Regions from separate parts of the Leisingera sp. M658 genome, predicted to be linked through region 1. Evidence: riboswitches for the same ligand, from Rfam matches in the RefSeq annotation. Region 1 holds a riboswitch; each other region holds the start of a gene.
The links. Region 1 has a riboswitch for cobalamin ahead of K3724_RS14490 (DUF1636 domain-containing protein). Riboswitches for the same ligand answer to the same signal wherever they lie in the genome.
Positions count from the first base shown of each region.

Region 2: linked by a shared signal. The riboswitch ahead of K3724_RS05340 (ABC transporter substrate-binding protein) and the one ahead of K3724_RS14490 (DUF1636 domain-containing protein) in region 1 are both predicted to bind cobalamin.
Region 3: linked by a shared signal. The riboswitch ahead of K3724_RS00525 (DUF4198 domain-containing protein) and the one ahead of K3724_RS14490 (DUF1636 domain-containing protein) in region 1 are both predicted to bind cobalamin.
Region 4: linked by a shared signal. The riboswitch ahead of K3724_RS01860 (SRPBCC family protein) and the one ahead of K3724_RS14490 (DUF1636 domain-containing protein) in region 1 are both predicted to bind cobalamin.

Region 1 covers NZ_CP083546.1:2,903,814-2,909,693, reverse strand. The annotation lists gene cobN (cobaltochelatase subunit CobN) at 1-1,697, opposite strand, end outside; gene cobW (cobalamin biosynthesis protein CobW) at 1,882-2,916, opposite strand; gene K3724_RS14490 (DUF1636 domain-containing protein) at 2,919-3,329, opposite strand; cobalamin riboswitch at 3,425-3,629, opposite strand; gene cobO (cob(I)yrinic acid a,c-diamide adenosyltransferase) at 3,681-4,316, shown strand; gene glpD (glycerol-3-phosphate dehydrogenase) at 4,508-5,880, opposite strand, start outside.
Region 2 covers NZ_CP083546.1:1,055,190-1,061,069, reverse strand. The annotation lists gene K3724_RS05355 (class I adenylate-forming enzyme family protein) at 1-287, shown strand, start outside; gene K3724_RS05350 (ABC transporter ATP-binding protein) at 426-1,187, opposite strand; gene K3724_RS05345 (iron ABC transporter permease) at 1,184-2,233, opposite strand; gene K3724_RS05340 (ABC transporter substrate-binding protein) at 2,230-3,240, opposite strand; cobalamin riboswitch at 3,382-3,574, opposite strand; gene K3724_RS05335 (DeoR/GlpR family DNA-binding transcription regulator) at 3,684-4,463, opposite strand; partial or broken gene K3724_RS23955 (ABC transporter substrate-binding protein) at 4,649-5,619, shown strand; partial or broken gene K3724_RS05320 (glycine betaine/L-proline ABC transporter ATP-binding protein) at 5,725-5,880, shown strand, end outside.
Region 3 covers NZ_CP083546.1:101,723-107,602, reverse strand. The annotation lists gene cbiQ (cobalt ECF transporter T component CbiQ) at 1-595, opposite strand, end outside; gene K3724_RS00535 (cobalt ABC transporter permease) at 592-1,185, opposite strand; gene cbiM (cobalt transporter CbiM) at 1,182-1,799, opposite strand; gene K3724_RS00525 (DUF4198 domain-containing protein) at 1,810-2,595, opposite strand; cobalamin riboswitch at 2,736-2,951, opposite strand; partial or broken gene K3724_RS00520 (IS3 family transposase) at 3,062-4,226, opposite strand; gene K3724_RS00515 (TetR/AcrR family transcriptional regulator) at 4,494-5,036, shown strand; gene K3724_RS00510 (MarR family winged helix-turn-helix transcriptional regulator) at 5,216-5,734, opposite strand; gene K3724_RS00505 (alpha/beta fold hydrolase) at 5,815-5,880, shown strand, end outside.
Region 4 covers NZ_CP083546.1:346,736-352,615, forward strand. The annotation lists gene K3724_RS01835 (DUF6638 family protein) at 1-857, shown strand, start outside; gene K3724_RS01840 (hypothetical protein) at 858-1,124, shown strand; gene K3724_RS01845 (DUF1523 family protein) at 1,135-1,779, shown strand; gene K3724_RS01850 (TetR/AcrR family transcriptional regulator) at 1,853-2,392, opposite strand; gene K3724_RS01855 (dihydrofolate reductase family protein) at 2,408-2,944, opposite strand; cobalamin riboswitch at 3,216-3,416, shown strand; gene K3724_RS01860 (SRPBCC family protein) at 3,521-4,756, shown strand; gene K3724_RS01865 (hybrid-cluster NAD(P)-dependent oxidoreductase) at 4,761-5,846, shown strand.

The DNA.
Region 1 (5,880 bases):
GGATCATTGACGATGAAGGGGTAGGCGACAGGCAGCGGGCCGGTCAGAACCTCGGGCCAGCAGGCGCCCGACAGCGCCACCGCCTTGCCCGGCAGCCATTCCAGCGTGCCATGGGCACCGATGTGGACAAGGGCATCGGACTGGATGCGCAGCCACAGGTAAAACGCTACATAGGCGTGGCGCGGGGTGCGGTCGAGATCGTGGTAATCATCGACGCGGGTTTTGACTTCGCCGCGTTCGGGTTGCAGCGCGATCAGGGCCTTGCCTGCGCGCAGGGCCTTGAAATGAAAGGCATCATCACGGCAGTCTGCGTCTTGGTTCGGGGCGCCCCAGGCCTCTGCCAGGGTGTTTTGCAGGTCTTGCGGCAGGCTGGCGAGGGCTGCGCGGTAGTCTTCCAGCGGGACGCTGAGGGTCTCATCCATCAGCCTCAGGCCGGTGTTTTCCTGCGGCTCCACGGTATAGCCCTGATCCCACAATTCGCGCAGGATCTCGTCACAAGAGGCCAACGCGTCCAGCCCGACGGCATGGGCAAGGTTGTGGTCGCGGCCCGGATAGGTGGAGAGGATCAGGGCAAGGCGTTTGTCTGCGTTGGGCAGTTCGCCAAGGCGCAGCCAGCCCTCGACCCGGTCAACAGCGGCTTTGACGCGATCCGCATCGGCGCGGTGGGCAAAGCGGGAATACTGCAGGTCCGGGTCTTTCCGGCCCGGGGATTTGAAGCTGACAACGCCTGCGAAGATGCGGCCGTCGACTTCGGGCAGCACGACATGCATGGCGAGGTCGGCAGGCGACAACCCCCGGTCGGCCTCGGCCCAGTCTTTGCGGCGGGCGGTGGAGAGGGCGACCTGGAACACCGGGCAGCCGGTGGTGCTGAGCGGCGAGGCGCTGCCGTCGGTGCCTTGGGCCGAAAACGCGGTGGCGTTGATGATGGCGGCAGGGGACAGCGCGGGGAGAGTTTCGCGCAGCCAGTCAGCGGCGGCGGGGGCCTTGAGGCTGGCGGCGAAGATGCCATAGGCGGCGTATCCGCGGGCGCGCAGCTCAGCGATCAGCGCATCGACCGGACCGGTGTCGGCAGCAGTGAGGTAGGAGCGGTAGAAGCTGACCAGCACCAGCGGTTTGTCTTGCGCGGGCAGATCCGCCAGTACGCCTTTGGCCGGGTCATAAAACCCATGCTGCGGCATGGATTTGAGGCCCAGCACCGGGCCGGCATAAAGCCCTGCCGCGAGGGACAGCTGGGCGAGGGCGGCCTGTGCGGCAACGGCGCCGCCGGCATCGCACAAGGCCTGCAGGCGGCGCAGGGTGGAGACGGGCAGGGTGGACAGCTCATCCAGCCGGGCATCCTCGCGCCCGTCAGCAGGCAGGATCGCCAGCGCAATGCCCTTGCGGCGGGCGAGGTCCTGCAGGGTGGCGAGGCCATAAGACCAGTAGCTTTCACCGCCGATCAGGCGGACCAGGATGCCTTTGGCGCCTTCAAGTGTCTGTTCCGCGTAGACGTCGACCGAGAGCGGGTGCTTGAGCGCGACCAGATTGGCGACGCGCAAGGAGGGCAGCCTGCCGTCCGCGCGATGCCATCCCGCCGCAAAAGCGCCGAGGTCGCTGTCGGAAAACGACAGCACCACAAGATCGCCGGGCGTCTGCCCGAGATCCTGCGGGGTATCGGTCTCATCAAGGCCGTGGCTTTCGCGGAAGACGACGTGCATGGATCAGGCCTTTGTTGTCTGGCAGGCGGTGGGCGCTCTGAGGGCTGCGCCCGAGCCTGGGAGGGTGCGAATGCGCCCTCCCATTTTGCCGAAGGCAAACCTCCGGTTTGACGGGAGGGTCGGGCGCAGCCCGGCCTGCGGCCGGGCGGTGTCATCTGAAATGATGTGCCAAACCCGCATAGCTTCAGGCGCCCAGTGCGGCGCGGATGGCCGGGGCGTCGATGTCGTCATGCTCGGCGATAACCACCAGGGCGGTTTTGCGCGGCTGCGCGCCCCAGGGCTGATCGTATTGGGCGCGCAGGCGCTCGCCCACGGCCTGTACCAGCATCCGCATCGGCTTTCCTTCCACCGCCACATAACCTTTGACGCGCAGGATGTTGCGCTCGCGGGCGAGTTTCACGATGGCATTTTGCAGCGCTTCCGGGTCGGATACTTCGCCCAATTCGACAACGATGCTTTCAAAATCGTCATGCTCGTGGTCGTGGTGGCCGTCGTGGTGGCTGGGGCGGGCGTCCAGATCATCCTCGGCAGCGGCGCCCAGGCCCAGGATGATGCGCGGGTCGATCACGCCTTCGCTCATCGGCAGGATCGGCAGCTTGCGGGGCGCTTCGGCCTCGATCACCGCGCGGGCTTTTTCGACGCCTGCGTCGCCGGCCAGATCGGCCTTGGACAGCAGAACGATGTCAGCGCAGGAGATCTGGTCCTCGAATACCTCGGACAGCGGGGTTTCGTGGTCGATGCTGTCGTCCGCTTCGCGCTGGGCCTGCACGGCGTCCAGATCGGGGGCGAACTGGCCCTTGGCCACGGCCTCGGCGTCCGCCAGGGCAATCACCCCGTCGACGGTGATGCGGGAGCGGATCGCGGGCCAGTCAAACGCCTTCAGCAGCGGCTTGGGCAGGGCCAGGCCGGAGGTCTCAATCACGATATGGTCCGGTTTTTCGGGCAGGGCCATCAACTGTTCGATGGTGGGGATGAAGTCATCGGCCACGGTGCAGCAGATGCAGCCGTTGGCCAGCTCCATGATGTTTTCCGCCGGGCAGTTGTCATCGGCGCAGGATTTCAGGATATCGCCGTCCACACCGGCGGTGCCGAATTCGTTCACGACCACGGCCAGACGCTTGCCCTGCGGGTTTTGCATCAGGTGGCGGATCAGGGTGGTTTTGCCTGCGCCCAGAAAGCCGGTGATGACAGTGACGGGGATCTTGTTGAGATCGCTCATGATTACTCCTCGGAGAAGAACTTGGCCGGCGGGATGCGGGCAACAGATTGCTTGCGGAAGGTTTGCGGGCGTTCACGCCACGGCACGACGCCGTCAGCGGTGCCGGCATAAGCTGCCGCGCCTTCCAGAATTTCGGGAACATGCTGGTCAGGGTCGAGGTCGCCGTAGACATAGGTCCAGCGTTCTGCGCCGCCGATCAGCGCAACAGCGCAGCCGCGCTTGCAGGACGACAGGCATTCGACGCCACGCAGACGGACGCCTTCGGGCATTCCGGCCTCTTCCAGCGCTGCGTGCAGGATGGCACCAGGGCGGGCGGCCTCGGGGTCGGCGCCCTCGCGGCGGCAGGTGAGGCATACGGTCAGCGTGACCGGTCCCGGGGTGCTGGCAGATTGGCCTGCCATGTCGTCAGCCATTGGCGCGTCTCCTGTCGCGGCAGGGCGTGCGGGATGGCCGAAAAGGGACCAGTCGTGCGAGCCCCTTACCCGGTCGCAGAACACCCCGTCTGCCCGTTGATCTCTCCTTCGCTGGCAGGTCTCCCGGCTTGCGGATGCCAAGGCGCAGGGCCTTGCCGGCTATCCTGCCTTCCCGGGGATCACCCAGTGGCATGGCGGCCTCATCCGGTCACGGTCGCGGGGGCGGCTGTGCTTCGGCCCGAAAGCCTTCACATTCCCTCTTCGCCTGTTTTCACAGGAACCAGCTGAACCCCCTTGCGCTATCGTGCCCTTCTTTGTCAAGACATGGGTCAAACAGCTGGAGAGCCCCCAATGAGCGAAAAGTCTGAAACCGGCATCTCAGAAGAAGAAGCCGCCCGTCATACGTCCAAGATGGCCAAGAAAAAGGCCGCGCGCGACCGGATGATGAAGACCAAGGAGGGCGAGAAGGGCCTGATTATCGTCCACACCGGACCGGGCAAGGGCAAATCCTCGTCGGGGTTCGGGATGATCATGCGCTGCATCGCGCATGGGATGCCGTCCGCCGTGGTGCAGTTCATCAAGGGTGCCTGGCAGACCGGCGAACGCACGCTGATCGAGGAGAACTTCAGCGATCTCTGCCAGTTCTACGCGATGGGCGAAGGCTTTACCTGGGAGACACAGGACAAGGCCCGCGACATTGCCGCCGCGCAGAAGGGCTGGGAGAAGGCCAAGGAGATGATCCTGGATGAGCGCAACACCATGGTGCTGCTGGACGAGATCAACATCGCGCTGCGCTATGACTATCTGGATCTTGAGGAGGTTTTGGAGTTCCTGGTGGAGCAGAAGCCGCCGATGACCCATGTGGTTCTGACAGGCCGCAACGCCAAGGAAGAGCTGATCGAGATTGCCGATCTGGTGACCGAGATGGGGCAGATCAAGCACCCGTTCCGCGCCGGTGTGAAAGCGCAGAAGGGGGTGGAGTTTTAATCCCTTTCAGGCTGCAGTATTGAGCGGGCTTGAGGTTTTGCGCTTTGCTTCGCAAATCGCCGGGGGGCGGGGGCGCTGCCTTCGGCAGCGCCCCCGCCCGGCCCAACGCTTTTCAGGGAACCTCTGGTTCATTGAAAAGGGGCGGGAGTGCCCCGGCCTTTGAAGTCCGGACTGTTAGCGCGCATGCGGAATTAAGCTGCCAGCCGGGCGGCTTTCTCGCTGATATAGGCATCGACCGCTGCGCGCTGTCCTTCATCCAGGCGCAAACCCAATTTAGTGCGGCGCCACAGGTAGTCGTCGCCTGAACGCACCCACTCGCGGGCAATTGACCAGTCGAGTTCCCGTGCGGTGATTGTTGCGCCGAAATCCTGGCCCAGATCAGCGGCGGATTTGGCATCGCCCAGCACCTCCCAGGACTCCAGCCCGTAGGCGCGGATCAGCCGGGCGGCCCAATAGGCGCTCAGGAACGGATAGTCCGCTGCCAGCTTGGCTTTTAGCGTCTCCACATCCGCCACCGCAAAATCACCGCCGGGCAGGGCCACGCCTGCGGTCCAGTCCGACGGCAATTGCGGGAAAACCTTGCCGATTTTCGCCAGCGCGGCCTCGGCCAGCTTGCGGTAGGTGGTGATCTTGCCGCCAAAGACATTCAGCAGCGGCGCCTGTGCTTGATCCAGCGTCAGCACATATTCGCGGGTGGCCGCAGTGGCCGAGCTGGCACCGTCGTCATAAAGCGGCCGCACGCCGGAATAGGTCCAGACAATATCCGCGCGCTTCAGTGGCTGTTCGAAGTATTGCGACGCAAAATCAATTAGATAATCCTGCTCGGCCTCCGTGCAGTGCGGTTTGGTCTCCGGATCCGGATGGTCGGCGTCGGTGGTGCCGATCAGGGTGAAATCCTGCTCGTAAGGAATGGCAAAGATGATCCGCCCGTCAGTGCCCTGAAAGAAATAGCAGCGGTCATGGTCGAACAGTTTTGGCACCACGATGTGGCTGCCGCGCACCAGGCGGACGTTTTCGCGGCTGTTCTGGCCCAGTTTTTGCTTCAGCACGTCGGCAACCCAGGGCCCGCCTGCATTGACCAGCATCTTGGCCCGGTGTTCCTTCTCCTCGCCAGTGGCGTGATCCTTCACGGTGACAACCCAGTGATCAGAGTGGCGCTGGGCTGACAGAACCTCGGTCCGGGTCAGGATTTCGGCGCCGCGCGCCTGTGCATCGCGGGCATTCAGCACCACCAGGCGGGCGTCTTCGATCCAGCAGTCGGAGTATTCGAACGCGGTCTGAAACTTGCCCTTCAGCGGCCTGCCTGCGGGATCGTGCGACAGGTCCAGTTTCGCGGTGCCAGGCAGGATGCCGCGTTTGCCCAGGCTGTCATACAGAAACAGCCCCAGCCGGATCAGCCAGGCCGGGCGGCGGCCGCGGGTCCAGGGCATGAAGGTGGTAAGCAGTTTCGACGTCGGCGTTTCGCTATCAAAGCGCATGTCCTTGTGAAACGGCAGCACAAACCGCATCGGCCAGGAGATGTGCGGCATCGCCTTCAGCAGCACTTCGCGCTCGATCAGCGCCT
Region 2 (5,880 bases), 1.8 Mb from region 1:
AAAACATCGCACCGCGCGAGATTGACGAGGCGCTTTATTCGCACCCCGACGTGATCGAGGCCGCCGCTTTTGCCCGCCCCTGCAAAAGCTACGGTGAAACGGTCGAGGCCGCGGTCAAAATCCGCGACGGTTCCAGCCTGACACCGCTGGAGCTGATCGAAATCTGCCAGTCCGTACTGGGCCGGTTCAAGTCGCCGGACGAGATCCACATCCTGCCGGACCTGCCCAAAGGGCCGTCAGGAAAGATCCAGCGCAACAAAATCCTTGGGGAAATCACCAACAGCTGAACTCCCCAACACCCCTCGCCCGCAAGGTTATAAAAAGGTCAGCGTTTCTGCCGCGCGGCAGCGCGGCGCCGGGCCCAACGGGCGCGGGGTCTCCGTCAGGAGATCCGGCAACGGGCGGGAGTACGGCATCGCAGCCGCTCACGCCAGATGAAAGGACAAAAACGGTTCTGCCCCGTCCGCGTCACGGATCCAGCGGGCCTTGATCCCGAAAATTTCCGATACCGTTTCCGGGTTCAATGCTCTCTGCGGGGTGCCCAGCGCCACCAGGCGTCCGCCCGACAGCACCGCCACCCGGTCGCACATCAGCGCCTGATTCAGATCGTGCAGTGCCACGACGGTGGTCACCTTCAGGTTCCGGATGCAGTTCAGGATCGACAGCTGGTGATGAATATCCAAGTGGTTTGTCGGCTCGTCCAGCAGCAGCAGCCCGGGCCGCTGCGCAAGGGCGCGGGCGATGTGCAGCCGCTGCCGCTCGCCGCCGGACAATGTGGCCCATTCGCGGCTGGAAAAACCCTCCATTTCCACTGTCTTCAGCGCGTTTTCAACATGCAGGCTGTCTTCGCCGCTCCAAGGTCTCAACGCTGACAGCCAGGGCGTCCGCCCCAGTTCCACCACCGACCGTGCGGTGATGCGCTCGGCAGTATCGGCCTGCTGTTCGACAATCGCGGTCCGCTGGGCGACCTCTCTGCGCGTCAGCTGCGCCAAGGGTTTTTCCGCCAGCAGAACCTCGCCATGCGATGGGCGTGCCAACCCCGCCAGCAGCCGCATCAGCGTGGATTTCCCGGACCCGTTCGGACCGACCAGCGCCAGGGTCTCACCCGGCTGCACCGTCAATGAGACATCAGACAACAGCAGCTTGCCGCGGATGGAGTAAGACAGGCTGCGGGCTTCGATCTTCATCGCGCAGCCCTTCTTCCGCGCACCAGGATCACCGCAAAGGACGGCGCGCCGATCAGGGCTGTAACAACGCCGATGGGCAGCACCTGGCCAGGGATTATGATCCGGGACACGATGTCTGCGCCAATCAGGAACACCGCCCCGGTCAGCGCCGCGGCCGGCATCAGCCTGCGATGCCCGGGACCAACCAGGAACCGCGCCGCATGCGGGATCACCAGGCCGACAAAGCCGATCGAGCCGACAATCGACACCATCACCGCTGTGGTCAGCGCGGTGGCAAAGATCAGGATAACTTGCACCCGCCGCACCGGAATGCCCAGCGAGGCTGCTGAATCGGTGCCAAAGGTAAAGGCATCCAGCGCCCGCGCATGGAACCGGCAGACGACCCAGCCCGCCAGCGCCAGCGGCACTGCCAGCCACACGTCCGGCCAGCGCACCCCGCCCATATTGCCCATCAGCCAGAACATGATGCCGCGGGCCTGATCGGCGTTGGCGGATTTGGCGATGATGAAGGCCGTCAGCGCGTTGAACAGCTGCGAGCCTGCAATACCGGCCAGCACGATTTGCGCTGCCGCAGCGCGGCTGCCGCCGGCCCCGGCGGCCCGGGCCAGAACGGCAACAAAGCCAAAGGCCAGCAGCGCGCCGTTAAAAGCCCCAAAGGACAACGACAGCGCACCGCCGCCAAGCCCTGCAATGGTCACCGCAACCGCCCCGGTCGAGGCGCCGGCGGAAATGCCCAGGATATAGGGGTCTGCCAGCGCATTGCGCAGCAGGGCCTGCAGCACCACGCCCGCCACCGCCAGCGCCGCCCCGCAGGCCCCCGCCACAAGCGCACGCGGCAGCCGGTAACTCCAGATAATGCCTTGATCTATCGGATCAACCGGCAGCCCTGCCCCGGCCAGCTTATTGGCCAGAACCGACAGCACAAGGTCAGGCGCAAGCGCGGTTTCCCCGATCATTGCGCCTGCCAGAACCGCCGCAATCAGCACCGGCAAGGCCAGGCACGCGCCCTTGACGCCCTGCCATGTGATTGCAGCGGCTGCACTCACTGGCTGGTGCCGATCACGCTGAGTTCAGCAGCCAGATCCTCCAGCGCCGGAATGGCACGGATGGTGGCATCCATCGCCTGGGCGTCCATCACAACGATACGGTTGTTCTTGACTGCATCCATCTGGCTCGCCACCGGATCATTGCGCAGGAAGTCCAGCTTCTTTTCATAGTCATCCGCGGCAAAGCGGCGGCGGTCCATGCGGGCAATCACAATCACCGTCGGATTGGCCTTGGCGATGGTCTCCCAGCCGACTGTCGGCCATTCCTCGTCGGTCTCAACGACATTACGCAGGCCCAGCTGCTGCATCATGTAGCCTGGCGCGCCCTTCTGGCCGGCCACAAACGGGTCGCTTTCCATCTCGGGCGACGAGAACCAGAACACGGCAGAGGCATCTTCCAGCGCGACCTGCTGCGCCTTGGCAACCGCCGCAGCCTCGCGCGCCTTGTAATCGGCAACCAGTTCGGCGCCCTTTTCAGCCTCGCCAAAGATCGCCGCCAGTTCTTCGATCCCCTGATACAGGCTGCCGGTGGTGAACATCTGCGTGCGGGTGCCGTCACCGCCGGTGGTGTTGTCCTTGCCGACGCAATCGGCGGGCATCACATAGGTCGGAATGCCGAGGTCATGAAACTGCTCGCGCTTGGCTACGACGCCTTCGGGGCCGACGTGCCATTCGTATTGCGCTGCCACCAGACCGGGGCGTTTTGCCACGACGCTTTCAAAGCTTGGGTCGTTGTCGGCCAGACGGTCGATCTTGGCATTCATGTCTGCGTATTCGGGCAGCACGTCGTTGAACCAGACCGAGGTGCCCAGCACCTTATCGCCCAGCCCCAGCGCATAAAGCACTTCGGTCGCCGCCTGGCCAACCGTTACCGAAGACGCTGCCGGCGCCTCGAAGGTGACCGACTGGCCGCAGTTTTCTATGGTCAGCGGAAAGGTTTCGCCGGCCGCCGCAGCCTGTGCGGCAGCGATGAAGGAAAGGCCGATCAGGCCGGAACGCAAAAACATGATATTCGATCTCCATGTGTCAATGACCGGAGAACGGGTGAAAGGGCATTGACCGGTAAGGCTGAGGGTCTGGCCCCCGCTTGCGGCACCGGAAAACGGCGGCGCATCTTACCGGCAACCTCCCCGGACAACCCCGCCCGGTGTCTTTCGGTTTTCACCGGCAGGTCTCCTGACTGGCGGGTCAATGACTGTGCCGTCTTCCCGGACCGTTTGGTCCAGTGACGTCATGGCACAGCTCTCGCCGCCTACAGTTGCGGGGGCAGTTCCGTTTGGCGCCGGCAGGCACCGCGGATTCCCTCTTAGCCCTTTCGGGACCGGTAAAGCGCGGGTAGCGCATCCCTTTCGTTGCGGCAAGAAAAAGTTTTGATGCAGAGGGAATTCTGCAAACCGGGCGCAGCCAGAGCAACTGGGCTGCGTCTTGTCCGGATGACGGCCCTGCCCGGTTATTCAACCACGATCAGATCGGTATCCATCGCCTTGAGCATGTCCTTGATGGCCTGCGGCGGCTGCGCGTCCGTATAGAAGACCTCGAATTTTGTATCCTTGCCGACCGACACCGGTGCGCGCTTGTTGAACTTGTCATGATCGGCCACAACAATCCGGACCTGCGCATTGGCCGCCGCGACACGGGCCAGGTTTGCCTCTTCGAGATCATGCAGCATAAAGCCCAGTTCGGCATTGATCGCCCCGGCCGAAAAGATGGCAAACTGCACGTTCAGCCGCCGCACCAGATCCAGCGCTTCGGCCCCGAAAGCACCGCCGTCATGCGGGCGCAGCTCGCCGCCCGCCAGAAACACCCGGTTGTTGTTGCGCGATGCCAGCGCATGTGCCACCAGCACGGAATTGGTCACCACAAAGAGGTTCGACCGCTGCCGCAGCTCCTGCGCCACATAAGCGGTGGTGGAGCCGACATCCAAAAAGACCGAATCCCCGTCGCTGATGGTCTTGGCAACCTCGATGGCCAGACGCTGCTTTTCTGAGGCGTGTGTGTCCATCCGGTTTTGCAGCGGCAGCTCGTTCACATCTTCAACCAGATGCACCCCGCCGTGCACCTTGCGGACCGCTTGGGCATCCTCCAGCGTGCGGATATTGCGCCGGATGGTTTCATTGGACACACCCAGCCTGCCGGCCAGATAGCTGACCCGGCAGGACCCGCCTGCCTGCTGCAGCGCCCGCAGGATTTCCTCTTCGCGCTGATTGGTGGTTTTGCGGCTTTTGGTCATTGGGCCTCCTGTTGTGTTGCTACGCCAGAAAGCCACAAAAAACAACACATGAGGCCTCGGATACCGCGCCTGTTCGCCTCAAAACGCACTTTCCTCGAGGTGATTGTGGCTTATTGTGGTTTTTTATTGACTGATCGGCACAATCGCCGCACCATCATAACAGCCGACGCCAAGAATCGCACAAAATGCCACATATCAGGGAATTCCTTATGCTGAGAAACTTCAACGCTTTGGGAGCCGTGGCGCTGACAGCCGCCGTTTCCGCTTCATCCGCCTGGGCCGCCGAGTCCTCCGACCCCATTAAACTGACCTTGCACGACTGGTCCGGCCAGTTGATCAACACCAAGATCATGGGCAGCATCCTGCAGGAGGCAGGGTATAACATCGAATATGTCCAGGCAGACTATATCGCGCAGTTTGCCGGGCTGAAGACCGGCGATCTGCATCTGGCGATGGAAATCTGGGAGACCACCGGGCGCGAGGCGCTGGACGACGCAACCGCTTCGGGCAAAGTTGTCAATGCCGGCGAAACCGGACTGATGGCGATCGAGGAATGGTGGTACCCCCCTATATGAAAGACCGCTGCCCCGGCCTGCCCGACTGGCAGGCGCTGAAGGACTGCGCCGAGGAATTCGCAACTGCGGAAACCTCGCCCTACGGGCGCTATGTCGGCGGCCCGGTCACCTGGGGCGGTTTTGACGAGGAACGCGTCGAGGCGCTGGAGCTGGAATTTGAAGTGGTTCACGCAGGCACCGACGCCGCACTGTTTGCCGAACTGGAATCCGCCTATCAGCGCCAGGACCCGATTGTCCTGTGGGTATATGTGCCGCACTGGGCGCCAGCCAAATACGACGGTGAATTCGTGGAGTTCCCGCCCTATTCCGCGGAATGCTACGCCGATCCTGCGGCGGGGGTGAACCCGGATCTGGCCTATGATTGCGGCAAGCCGCGCGGCCCGATCTGGAAAGCCGCTTGGGCAGGGCTGCCGGAAAAATGGCCGGGCGCCTATGAGATCGTGCAGTCCTACCAGATTACCAACGAAGAGATGAGCGCCATGGTCGGCAAGGCTGATCTGGACGGCGTTGATATCGATACAGTGGTGTCGGATTGGATGGCCGCAAACAAGGACCGCTGGTCCGGCTGGATCAGCAACTGATCTCACTCCCGGGGCTGCTGCACGCTCTCAGGCAGCCCCGGCCTTTTCCCCTGCCCCGTCAATCAACCCGGCCGCATTCCGCGGACCGGTTCAGGAACCGCATTGATGACCCCCAAGACCAAACTCTCCTGCCGCAATATCTGGAAGCTATATGGCGCCAATACCACGGCGTTTTTGAACGGCAACCCGTCCCCCAGCGGCGCGGAGATCCGCAACGCGGGTATTATCGGTGCTGTGCGCGATGCCCGTATCGACATTGCC
Region 3 (5,880 bases), 1.5 Mb from region 1:
CCAGATAGCCGTAACTGCGGTAGGTGTGCCAGTTGGTGCCGGGGCGGAAGCCGCGCAGCTTCATCGAGGTGCGCAGGCGCTGGTATTCCTCGCGCAGAACGTCGATGTAACGGATGGTGAACATCATCAGATGCACCAGCCGCTCCGGGGTCTTGAGGGCAAAGAGCGCGTGGCCCATGGTTACCGGCTCCATCGAACCCACCAGTGTCATAACCGCAAGGATCACCGCATTGGCGGTAAGGGCAATCTCGGTTGCACGCCACAGGCCTTCCCAACTGGCCTCCAGCCCCCAAATGGACAGGGCCGGGGTTCCGGGCACGGTAAAGGGCAGCAGCACCAGCATGAAGATGATGAAACTGTCCATCATCGCCATCCGTTTCAGCGTTTGCCGGGGCGGCAGGCCAGAGAAGGCCAGCAGCCACATCGACAGGCCAAGAGCGGCCGCCAGAACCCAAAGATTGCTGAGCGAGACAACCACCACCGCATAGGCGGCCGTCATCATGATGCGCATCCGCGGGTCAAGTGCTGTGACCTTGGCGCGAAAGGTGCCGAACCCGCCGAGCGGTTTTTCCTCGCTCGTCAGAACATAGGTCATGCGCTGCTGCCGATCTTGCGGCGTGCAGCGATGTAAAAGCCAAGCCCGAACAGGCCGCAGATATAGCCGATACCGCCAAGCACGGACTGAAAGTCCGACTTATTCTTGAACGCTGTCAGCTCCTGGCGGAGCGGGCGCAGTTCATTACGCAACATGGTGGCAAGCTCGGAGCGGGTTTGATCGGAGAGGCCCGCGGACCCTGCCGCCGCCGGCGCTGCAGAGATGTCCATGGCAGCAGCCGCAGAATTTGCTGCAGCGCCCGGGCTTTGCCCGATGATCTGCGCGACTTCCGCACCGTCCATCATCATCTCGGCCACGTGGCCAGCCCCCAGATCGCCACGGAAGATATGTGTCACAGGCTCCGACGGGGTGAACAGGAAAAAGCCGTCACCGTCGGTTCTGGACTCTCCCAGCTTGCTGCCGGCCACGTCAAAGATCTCAATCAGCAGGTCCGCGGCCATGTCACCGTTGGAAAAGCCCACTTCGCCCTCAATGTCGGAACCGGACGGAAAAACAGCTGAGATAACATTGTGTGCCATCACCGGGAGCGGCGCCAGCAGCGCAAGGATCAGAATGCAGGAGCGGATCATGCAAGGCTTCCTTTTGTGTCGAAAAACAGCTCGGGCTTCACACGCCGCGCCAGGAAAATGGCAGCGCCGGACAAAAGCGCTTCGATGATCACCACCGGAATATGGGAAAAGAACACCAGTTTCGCGGCCAGGATGAACTCATCGCCGGACAGCATCAGCGATACCGCCACGGCCAGAGTTGTGGCAGCAATGGCCGCGCCGCCGCCGATTCCGCCCCAGATGGCACCCTGCAGAGGCGAGCCGCGGGCCACCAGCGGGCGGAATATCAGCCCGACCAGAACTGCAGGCAGGGCGATGTTCACGGCGTTCACGCCCAGCACGGTCAGCCCGCCGAAGCCAAAGAACACCGCCTGCAGCAGCAGTCCGACAAACAGGGCCGGAAAGGCCGCCCAGCCCAGGACCAGCCCCGCAAGCCCGTTCAGGATCAGGTGAACCGAACTCGGCCCGATCGGGACATGGATCAGGGAGGCCACAAAGAAACTGGCAGAAAGAACCCCCGCCGCCGGAATACGTTCCAGCGGCAGGCTCCGCAGCCCCATGGCGATACCGCCGACGGCGGCAACCGCGCCGCCGATCACAACCGGATTCGACAGTGCGCCGTCTACGATATGCATGGTGCTATTCTCACTTCAGCTCTTCAGCGTGGATCCACAACACAGCGTCCTGGCTAAGCTCCTTGCCGTCATGCTCAGTCGCCGGGCCGGAGCCGAGGGCGGCAAATCCCCAGTGGCCCGCTTTCGGAATGCCAAAGGAAAAGACGCCATTCTGGTCTGCGATCGCAACGATGGCGCCGCCGGACATCGGCTGAACCGTCGGGTTGGTTGTGGAAAAAGCCGCAAGGTCCGGCTCTGATGCCATGAACTCAACCTCGATTTCGGCGCCCGGAACCGGCTTGCCATCCGCCAGCACCTGACCCGAGAAGGTAGAGCCAACAATGACGTTATAGGGCTTGTTCAGCGGCAGGATCTCGGTTTCCAGGCCCACTGGCTGATCCCAATCGGTGGGCAGGGTGTTGCGGTTCAGCACGACTTTGGAAATCTGCTGAATATAGATGTCTTCGCTTTCCTCATAATAGGGCGCGGGCACAGTCACCACCACATAGTCGCCCGAGCGCTTGACCGGAACCGACGCCCTGTAGGCGGCGGCTTCGTTCTCCGCGCCCTTGAATGTGGCCGGTTCCAAGCGGTCCGAAAGATCAACCTTTTCGCCCTTGTGAACCATAAAAAATTCTTCAGGTTTGCCCATGTCCATCACATGGCCGTTTTCCAGCGGGTGCCAGAACACCAGCCCCATCGGCACATCGCCGGGCTTCCCGATCAGCACGTTTTCAGTGTAGTTCAGCTGGAAATGCGCCGATGCGGTGACCGGCAGGGATACGGCCAGAGCTGCGGCCAGATATTTCAGTTTCATTTCGTCCTCATTCGACGACACAGGCGCACCTGCAATCAGGAATGAACAACGGGGATAGTGGCACGGAAAAGCCTGAACGGCAGCCGCGCCAGACGCGCACCCCGGCGTCCGGTGGAAAAGGGCAGACACTCCGCTAGCGAAGTCTTTGTCCTGTGTCCGGCAGGTCTCCTGACTCGCGGGTCTTGGTTCGGCTGGCCTTCCCGGGAAAGATCCCAGTGGCATGTTCAGCGTCACTCACCGCTCACAGTTGCGGGGGCAGTCACGGATTTGGTCCCTTATGGGTACGCCGCACCGTGTTCCCTATTTCTTCCGCTGCGCATTGAAACACTCGCGGAACCGGTCACACTGGCTGAATGGCAAAACCATTTTACTGAGTCAAGCTTCCCGTCTTCTGTTCAGTTGCCGAATGAGTACTACCTTGCGGTGCTCCACTGATCAGCCCCACTTGAATGGTCCAGTTTGCTTGTTAGTGCATGACTTGCCTTGGGTCCATCTGGACGATGGTTTCCGGCGCCGGTGGGCGATAGCCCAGAGCACTATGTGGGCGTTTGGTGTTGTCGTGTTTCCTCCATTCTTCGATGAGGATTTGCGCCTCGCGCAGGCTGTAGAAGATTTCGCCGTTCAAGAACTCGTCCCTGAACCGTGCGTTGAAGCTCTCGCAATATCCGTTCTCCCATGGAGACCCTGGTTCGATGTATGCGGTCTTCGCGCCAACAGCCTTGATCCAGTTCTGGACGGCCTGAGCAACAAACTCCGGACTGTTGTCTGAACGAATGAACGACGGCACCCCGCGCAGAATGAACAGGCCGCTCAGGACATTGATGACGGTGCCTGAGTTCAGCTTGCGATCCACACGGATGGCAAGACACTCCCGACTGTACGCGTCGATGATGTTCAGTGTCCGGAAGGCTTTTCCATCGTCAGTGCGGCAATGCACGAAGTCATATGACCAGACATGGCTGCGCCGTTGTGGCCGAAGACGCGCACACGATCCATCGTTCAGCCAGAGCCGTCCCTTTTTCGGCTGTTTCATTGGTACTTTCAGCCCCTCTCGCCGCCACAGCCTTTCGACCCGCTTGTCATTCACATGCCAGCCAGCGTCCCTCAGCAAAGCCGCAATCCGACGATAGCCATATCGACCGTATTGTCCCGCCTGCTCGATCATGCCGGCAGCCAATCGTTCTTCATCAGCGCGGCCTACTGGCACTTTGCGCTGCGTGGATCGATGCTGTCTCAGAACCCGGCATGCCCGGCGCTCCGGGATGTGCAGTTCAGCACGAACGCGATCAATGCAAGCGCGGCGGCGAGCGGGGCTTAGAAGTTTCCCTTCGCAGCTTCCGCCAAAATCAACTTGTCCAGCGTCAAGTCAGACACCGCCTTTCTCAGCCGTTCATTTTCCTTCTGAAGACGCTTCAGTTCTTTCAGCTGGTCCGTGCCCATTCCACCGTACCCTCAGCATCACGCTTGAACCAATGGCGCTGCGATGCTTCGATCTTCCAGCGATAAGACGTCTGTTCAGTCACACCAATCTGACGGATCGCATCCAGACGCGGCATACCTTGCCCAGTCAGAACCTCAACTTGCCGTAACTTCGTGACAATCTCCTCGGGCTTTGGCCGTTTGTTGGCCATGGTATTCCGCCGTTTTCCTAAACATAGCGGAGGACCACTTCAGTGGGGGAAGACCAGACTTGGCGTGCTCCTTGGGATAAATATGTAGCTCTTACTTAGATCGAGTACTGCCAACATGGTGTAAGATTCTCTTACTTCACGGAGCTGATGGAGTAGAAATTGGCAGCCGTCGCAACCGCTCAAGGAAACCCGATGACTTAGCCGCAATCCAAGAAGAAATTCCATCACGGTGATCTCAAGACCGCCCTGATCGATGCAACCATTGAAATGATCAGGGAAAGGCGGGTTGAGGACGTAAGCGTTGCCGATGCCGCCCGCGCCGACCAAGTTTCAAGCGGCGCGTCCTACCGGCACTTCAAGGACCGCGATGAATTGCTGGCAAATGTCGCCGCCGAAGGCTTCCGGAGATTTTCCAAAGCCAAGATTGACGCCTTTGCCAAACATCCAAAGTATTCGGTTGAAAGCCTGATTGCTGGCGGCTGCGCCTATGCTGAGTTTGGCGCAGACAATCCCGAACTGTTTCACCTCATGTGGGCGGCGGCTCGCAACCGGGACAACATCAATGTAGCGCGCGTGGCCAGCAGCGCAACATACAACACCTTTATTGATGAGCTGACGGGCATCATGAAGGCGCAGGGCCTCGGCCATCTGGACCCGCATGAATTCGGAACGCCTTTGTGGGCAATGGTGCATGGTTTTGCCAGTTTGCTGATCGGCAAACCTGCAAATCTAGACAGCGGCCGCCAAGCGCTCAGAAGCCGCATAGCAGACGCCACCTGGGCTTACGTCCGAGGCTATCAGACCGGTTAGAACCCTGGCTGCAGCCCGCTACTGGCTTTCTGCACAGACTAGTTCTGGATTACGTAAGACCGAACCGGTTTCTCCGCCGGCAGGTATCTGATCCGGCAAATTGGGCTGCCACGCTGGATTAACGAGGGCAATCCCCCTCGACGTTCGCGCGACAAAGCCTGGCACTATTGCCAGGCGCTTCAGTCCGCCCCGCTTACAGGCACCAGTATCGGGCAATTTGTGCAGGCGCGGCTGTCGCACAGCCGGCAGGTCCGCAGCTTGTGCGTGTCGTCACCGGCAGCAGCTTGCAGCAGTTTTTCCAGCAGCCGGGCCAGGTCCTTTTGTTCGTCAGCGGACAGGCTGCCGGTCACTGCCTCCAGTGCGGCCAGCCGCTCTCGCAATATGTTCTCCCGCGCGGCTTGGCCAGCTTCTGTGAGATAAAGCGCAATGCTGCGCTTGTCGTGCTCCGCCGCCTGTCGTCTGACAAGGCCGTCCTCGGCCAGCCTGTCGATCAGGCGCACCGTGCCCGTATGGGTGAGATCCAAAAGCCGGCTCAGTGCGTCGTTCGACAAACCTGGCTGGTGACCCAGCGCGCAAAGCGCCGCAGGCCCTTCTCCGGAGCGGTGGAACTGCCTCGCCAGAACCGTCCTCAGTTCATCATGCAGGCAGAGCACCGCCGCCCCCAGTAAATTCGCAGTCCGCCGTGAATCATCCGTCATACGAGGAATATGTGCCTCACACACTTGAATTGGAAGAGGCCATTTACATATGTGACTCACACATATAATGGAGAAGCCCAATGACCGTTGACCTTCAGACCAGTGAACCGGCATCGCAGCAATCCGCGCCAGGCCACGATCCGCAC
Region 4 (5,880 bases), 1.8 Mb from region 1:
ATGCCTGGTTTGACGATACGCTGATCGGGGAGATGATTGCGACAGCGGAAAAGACCGGCGATGTCACCCGCAATCCGGTGCATCTGGAGCATGAGGTGTTTGAGCAGTCGAACTTCTGGACCGCGCATTTCGGCGGGTTGTATGTGTTTCAGGGCGTCGCGCATCCGGCGGTGATTGCCAGCGGGGCAAAGCCCGAGGGCGTGCCGCTGAAACATGTGTTTGATCTGAGCGAGCGCAATGCGATTGCCAAGTTTCTGGAACTGAACGGGCTGGCGGAACCGGTGATCCGGTCGCGCGGCGTCGATGGCGCGGCGATCCTGCGGCAGAAGATGGGGTTCCTGGCCGTCAGCGTGCTGACCGGGAAGGGCCGGGACCTCACTGGCCTGTCGCGCGGTGACCTGCGGCGGATGGCGGCGCGGCATGCGGATGAGCTGCCGGAGGAGTTCGAGGGGCTGGCGGCGCTGGTGCGCTGGGCCGAGGGGGGCGGCAAATGGCCGAAGATCCGCTCGGACCATCCGGCCTATTTCTATTCCTTGCGGGCGTCGGACACTGCCCAGCGGGACTTGGTGAATATGCTGCTGGCGGAGCTGTGCCCGCATGACTTCCGCCAGATGTTCATCTGCCACAAAGAAGAATTCTACCGCCAGTACCGGGGCTGGCCGGAGACGAAAAAGGCCTATGCGGCAGAGTTCCTGGCGCGGGAGTATGCGGTGGACAAAGCCGGCGCGCGCGCCGCGCTGTTCGGGCATGAGCCGGATATGGAAGGACGCACGCCCAGCCTGCCGCGAGTGCGGCGCAAGGGGATGGTTGACCGGGTCGGCCCCTGGGGCGCGGTCAGCCGGGTGAGGGACCGCTGAATGTTCGGGTTTTTTCGCCTGATCCTGATCCTGCTGGTGGTGCTGACCGTGGCCTATGGCACGGTGTCGCTTTATTCGCGTGAGATGCGGCGGGCGAAACTGAAACGCCGCTGGCAAGAGAAGGGGTTGACCGGCGACCGCTCCGCCTTCATCCAGCGGGGGCTGAAACAATACGACCGCTCGTTCCGGCGCAAGCTGATCCTGCTGGTCTATATCATTCCGCTAGGGGCGCTGGCGTTTCTGGTCTATGTCATTAACTTCATGTGAGGTGCAGCAGATGCGTTTCATCAAATGGGCTTTCCTGATTACCATCTGGGTGCTGTTCGGCGCCTTCCTGCATTATACGCTGCCGCAGTACGATGTGGTGCGGATCGTCAATACCTATGAGGAGCGGCAGGAGCTGAACGACTGGACGAGGGTTTTCTGGTCGCAGCCGGATGATCAGTCGGCGGAGCTGATCAACCGCGATGTGCAGTTCATCCAGGCGGTGCGCCCCAATGGCCGCAATATCGTGTACCGGAATGAGGATACCGGTTGGAATTGGCCGCCTTATTTCAAGTTCGATACCGCCAATCTGTATACTGATGCCAATGACAGCATCTCAACCAAGGCGAACCCGGAGTGGGTAGCGGTGATGCACTACGGCTGGCGCAATGAATTCCTGTCGGTCTTCCCCAACGCGGTGACGATCAACCCGGTTGCGGGACCGGAGGACAAGCCAACCAACTGGTTCACGATCATTGTTCTGGTGCTTCTGGCGGCGGTGTTCTGGGCCGTCTATGTGCGCTGGCGCCGCTTCCGCCGGGCGCGGATCGACCCGATGGTCGAGAATGTCGAAGACAGCCTGTATGCCGCGGGCGATGCGCTTGCCGAGCGCAGGGGGCGGTTCCGGCGCTGGCTGGACAGCTGGAAGTCGAAGTGACGAGAGGGGCCGCGGGCGGGGCGGCTCTGAAATATGCAAACGGATGCGCGGGCCCGAACGGGCCCGCATTTTTTTATTCGATACGGTCGAGCACCCAGTCCAGCGCCGGGGTGAAATCGCCAGCCGAAAGCGCCCCGCGTGGTGCCGCGGCGGCAGCAAAGGCGAAGCCGTGTGTGTAATCCACCAGCAGGCAGAGAATGGTGCGGGCCTCTGCGCCAGATACGTCTGCGGCGGTGATTTCCGTCTCGATCAGCCGGGTCAGCCCGGTCAGGGAGGAGCCGATCAGGGCCGGGTTTTCCAGGATACACTTTGCAAGCTCCGGATGCTTGGTCACCTGGGCGCAATAGCGGGACATCAGATCGCGCAGCCGCAGTTTGGGCGTTGCCGCTTCAGACGGGGTGTCTGAACCTGCAAATGCAATGGCGACGAGGGATGCAATCATCTCGTCCTTGGTTCCGGCGTGATGGGCAACGGCCATCGGGGTGACGCCAAGCGCCTCTGCCAGTGCTTTGAAGGTGAGGGCCTTGCTGCCGCCCTCATCGAGCAGCTGCAGGGCCGTTTTCAGCACATCATCCTTGCTGAGGGTCCGGCTGCCCCTGGGCGGGCGGCCCATGCGCGGGGGCATCGGTCAGGCTACCCGGAACGTGGCCTGGACCATGCCGGTGGGCAGGATGCGGGAGCTTGCCACCTGGAGGTCGATGTCCCGGTCCAGGCTGCCGAACAGCGGAATGCCGCTGCCGATCAGAATCGGGACCGTTGTGATGGTCAGATCGGCGATCAGCCCCTGGCGCAGGAAGGACTGCACCATCCGTCCGCCGTCGATATAGGCGCGGGTCCAGCCCTCTTCTTGCAGCTCCTGCATAAGGTCTGCGGGTGCGGCGGTGCTGAGGCGCACCTTGTCCTTCAGCTCATCGGGAATGTCCTGTTTGGTCAGGCTGCTGCTGAGGACCACAACGGGTTTGCTGTAGGGCCATTGGCCGAACCCGAGCAGGGTGCGGAACGATCCGGTTCCCATGACCAGCCCGTCGACACTGTCCATGAAGGCGGCAAAGCCGCCATCGTCATCTTCGGCAACAGGCTGTTTGTGCAGCCAATCCAGCGAATGGTCCTGGCGGGCCACAAAGCCGTCGAGGCTGGTGGCGATGAAGACGTGGCCGGTGGTCATCGGTTTCTCCTGTGCATGCGTTTAATTATACGGAATATAATTAAGCGCATGCCGCGTTCCAAGGGGCCGGCGCAAGATTCACTGCGTGCGAATCGATTCGGTGGATCAGCAGCGGGTAACCGCATGAAAGATAAGCGCTTGCCGCAAACGGGCTGGCGGATGCCGGTTTGAGTTTCTGGACATCCCTGTCCCGCCCGGCTCGGCAAACATGCATGTCTTTTTCCGGTTTTTGCGGGTCGGTTTTGTTTCCGATGGCGGGAAATTTTTCAGGCAATACCGCAGATAGCAAGGTGCCGTCCTTCGGGGCGGAGAATTGGGAAGCTGGTGAAACTCCGGCACTGCCCCCGCAACGGTGACCCCGGGCAAGGCATGGCAATGACCACTGAAGCCAATGGCTTCGGGAAGGTGCCAGGCCCCGCCGCCGAATGGCCCCGGGACAGTCCGGAAACCAGCCTTGCCATGAAAACGTCAACCGCGGACGGCGGCGGGGCGGTTGCGGCGCGTGTCCGCAATCCCTTTGCCTATGCCTGCGACCAAGCCAACACGCCGCGGGGATGCGGCAGAGGAGAGAAGCAGATGCTTCACGACAGCGAAATTCTGGCCAAGCTGATGGCGCGGCAGAAAAACTATTCTCTGGAACAGGCGTTCTATACCGATCCGGGTGTTCTGGACCTGGACCTGCGGCAGATCTTCTACCGCGAGTGGCTGTTTGCCATTCCCGCCTGCGAAGTGCCGAAACCGGGCAACTATGTGACCCATCAGGTGGGGTCGTATAACGTCATCATCGTGCGTGGCACTGATGGCGAAGTGCGTGCTTTCCACAACGCCTGCCGCCACCGCGGTTCGGTTGTGTGCAAGGCGAAGAAAGGCAATTCGCCCAAGCTGGTCTGCCCCTACCACCAGTGGACCTACGAGCTGGACGGCAAACTGCTGTGGGCGCGGGACATGGGGCCGGATTTCGATGCCTCCAAACACGGGCTGAAGCCGGTGCATTGCCGCGACCTGGCCGGGCTGATCTACATCTGCCTGGCGGATGAAGCGCCGGATTTTAACGGTTTTGCCGAGGTGGCCCGCCCCTATCTGGAGCCGCATGATCTGGGCAATGCCAAGGTGGCCTTTGAAAGCTCGATCATTGAGAACGGCAACTGGAAGCTGGTCTGGGAAAACAACCGCGAGTGCTACCACTGCGGCGGCAACCACCCGTCGCTGTGCCGGACCTTCCCCGAGGATCCGTCGGTGACAGGCGTTGAGGGCGGCGAGACCCCGCCGCATCTGCAAAAGCACTTTGACCGGATCGAAGCGGCAGGCTGCCCGGCGCAGTTCCGCATGGATGCGCGCGGCCAGCACCGGCTGGCACGGATGCCGCTGAACGAAGGCGCGGAAAGCTACACCATGGACGGCAAGGCGGCAGTGGCCAAGCCGCTGGGCCGGGTGCCCTTTGCGGATGCCGGCACGCTGCTGAAGTTCCATTATCCGACCACCTGGAACCACTTCCTGCCGGATCATTCCCTCGTGTTCCGTGTCACTCCGATCAGCCCGACCGAAACCGAAGTCACCACCAAATGGCTGGTGCACAAGGATGCGGTTGAGGGCCAGGATTACGACATCAAGCGCCTGACCGAGGTCTGGATGGCGACCAATGACGAGGATCGCATCGTGGTCGAGGACAACCAGAAAGGCATCAACTCCCCCGCCTATGAACCCGGTCCCTATTCCGAGGTGCAGGAAAGCGGCGTCATTCAGTTCTCCAACTGGTATGCCGAGCATCTGACCCGCGCGCTGACCGGCCGCCATCTGATTGCGGCGGAGTAAGGTCATGGGATTGCAGGCCAATTTTGAGACATTGGACGAAACCCTGGCGTGGAAGGACGACGAGATGCTGGAATGCGTCTCGGTTGTTCCGGAAGCGCCGAACACCGCCACCTTCAGCTTCCGCGCGCCGTCCGGCGCGTGGTTCAAATACCAGCCGGGCCAGTTCCTGACACTGGAATTGCCGGTGCCGGAAGGGACCGTCTGGCGCACCTACACCATCAGCTCGTCGCCCTCGCGGCCATTGTCGATCTCGGTAACGGTCAAGGCCCAGGGCGACAGCATCGGCACCCGCTGGATGCTGGACCATCTGCGCCCCGGCAGGATCCTGCGCGCCTCCGGCCCGGCAGGGGTGTTCACCCTGCCAAAACGCCCGAATGGCAAGTTTCTGTTCATCTCCGCAGGCTCGGGCATCACGCCCAGCCTGTCGATGACACAGTATCTGTTCGACCGCGGCCAGTCGCCCGACATCTGCTTTATCAACTGCGCCAAACGCCCCAGCGAGATCATCGCCCGCCAGCAGCTGGAAAGCATGGCGTCGCGGCTGCCGGGGTTGAAGCTGAACCTGGTGGTGGAAGAGGACGATCCCTATCAGGTCTGGACCGGCTACCGCGGCCAGCTGAACCAGATCATGCTGGGCCTGATCGCGCAGGATTACCTGGAGCGCGAGGTCTACTGCTGCGGACCGGAACCCTTCATGCAGGCGGTGCGCGACATGCTCAACGGCCTGGGCTTTGACATGGAGAACTACAACCAGGAGAGCTTTGGCGCGCCGGTTGAAACAGCCGCTGATGTGCCCGAGATCGACGATGTGGTGCCGGAGGAAACTGCTGCCGCCGAGATCAGCTTTGCGGCGTCCGGTGTTATGGCAACCTGCACCGAAACAGATACGGTGCTGGCGGTGGCCAAGGCTTCGGGGCTGAACATCCCGTCGGGCTGCACCTTTGGCATCTGCGGCACCTGCAAGGTCAGGAAAACCGCAGGCGAGGTGCATATGGTCCACAACGGCGGCATTTCGGAGGAAGACGTGGAGGCCGGTTACATCCTGGCCTGCTGCTCCAACCCGATTGGCCGGGTTGAGGTCGATATCTGATGAAAACGGGCGCGCGCCGGATCTGGCGCGCGTC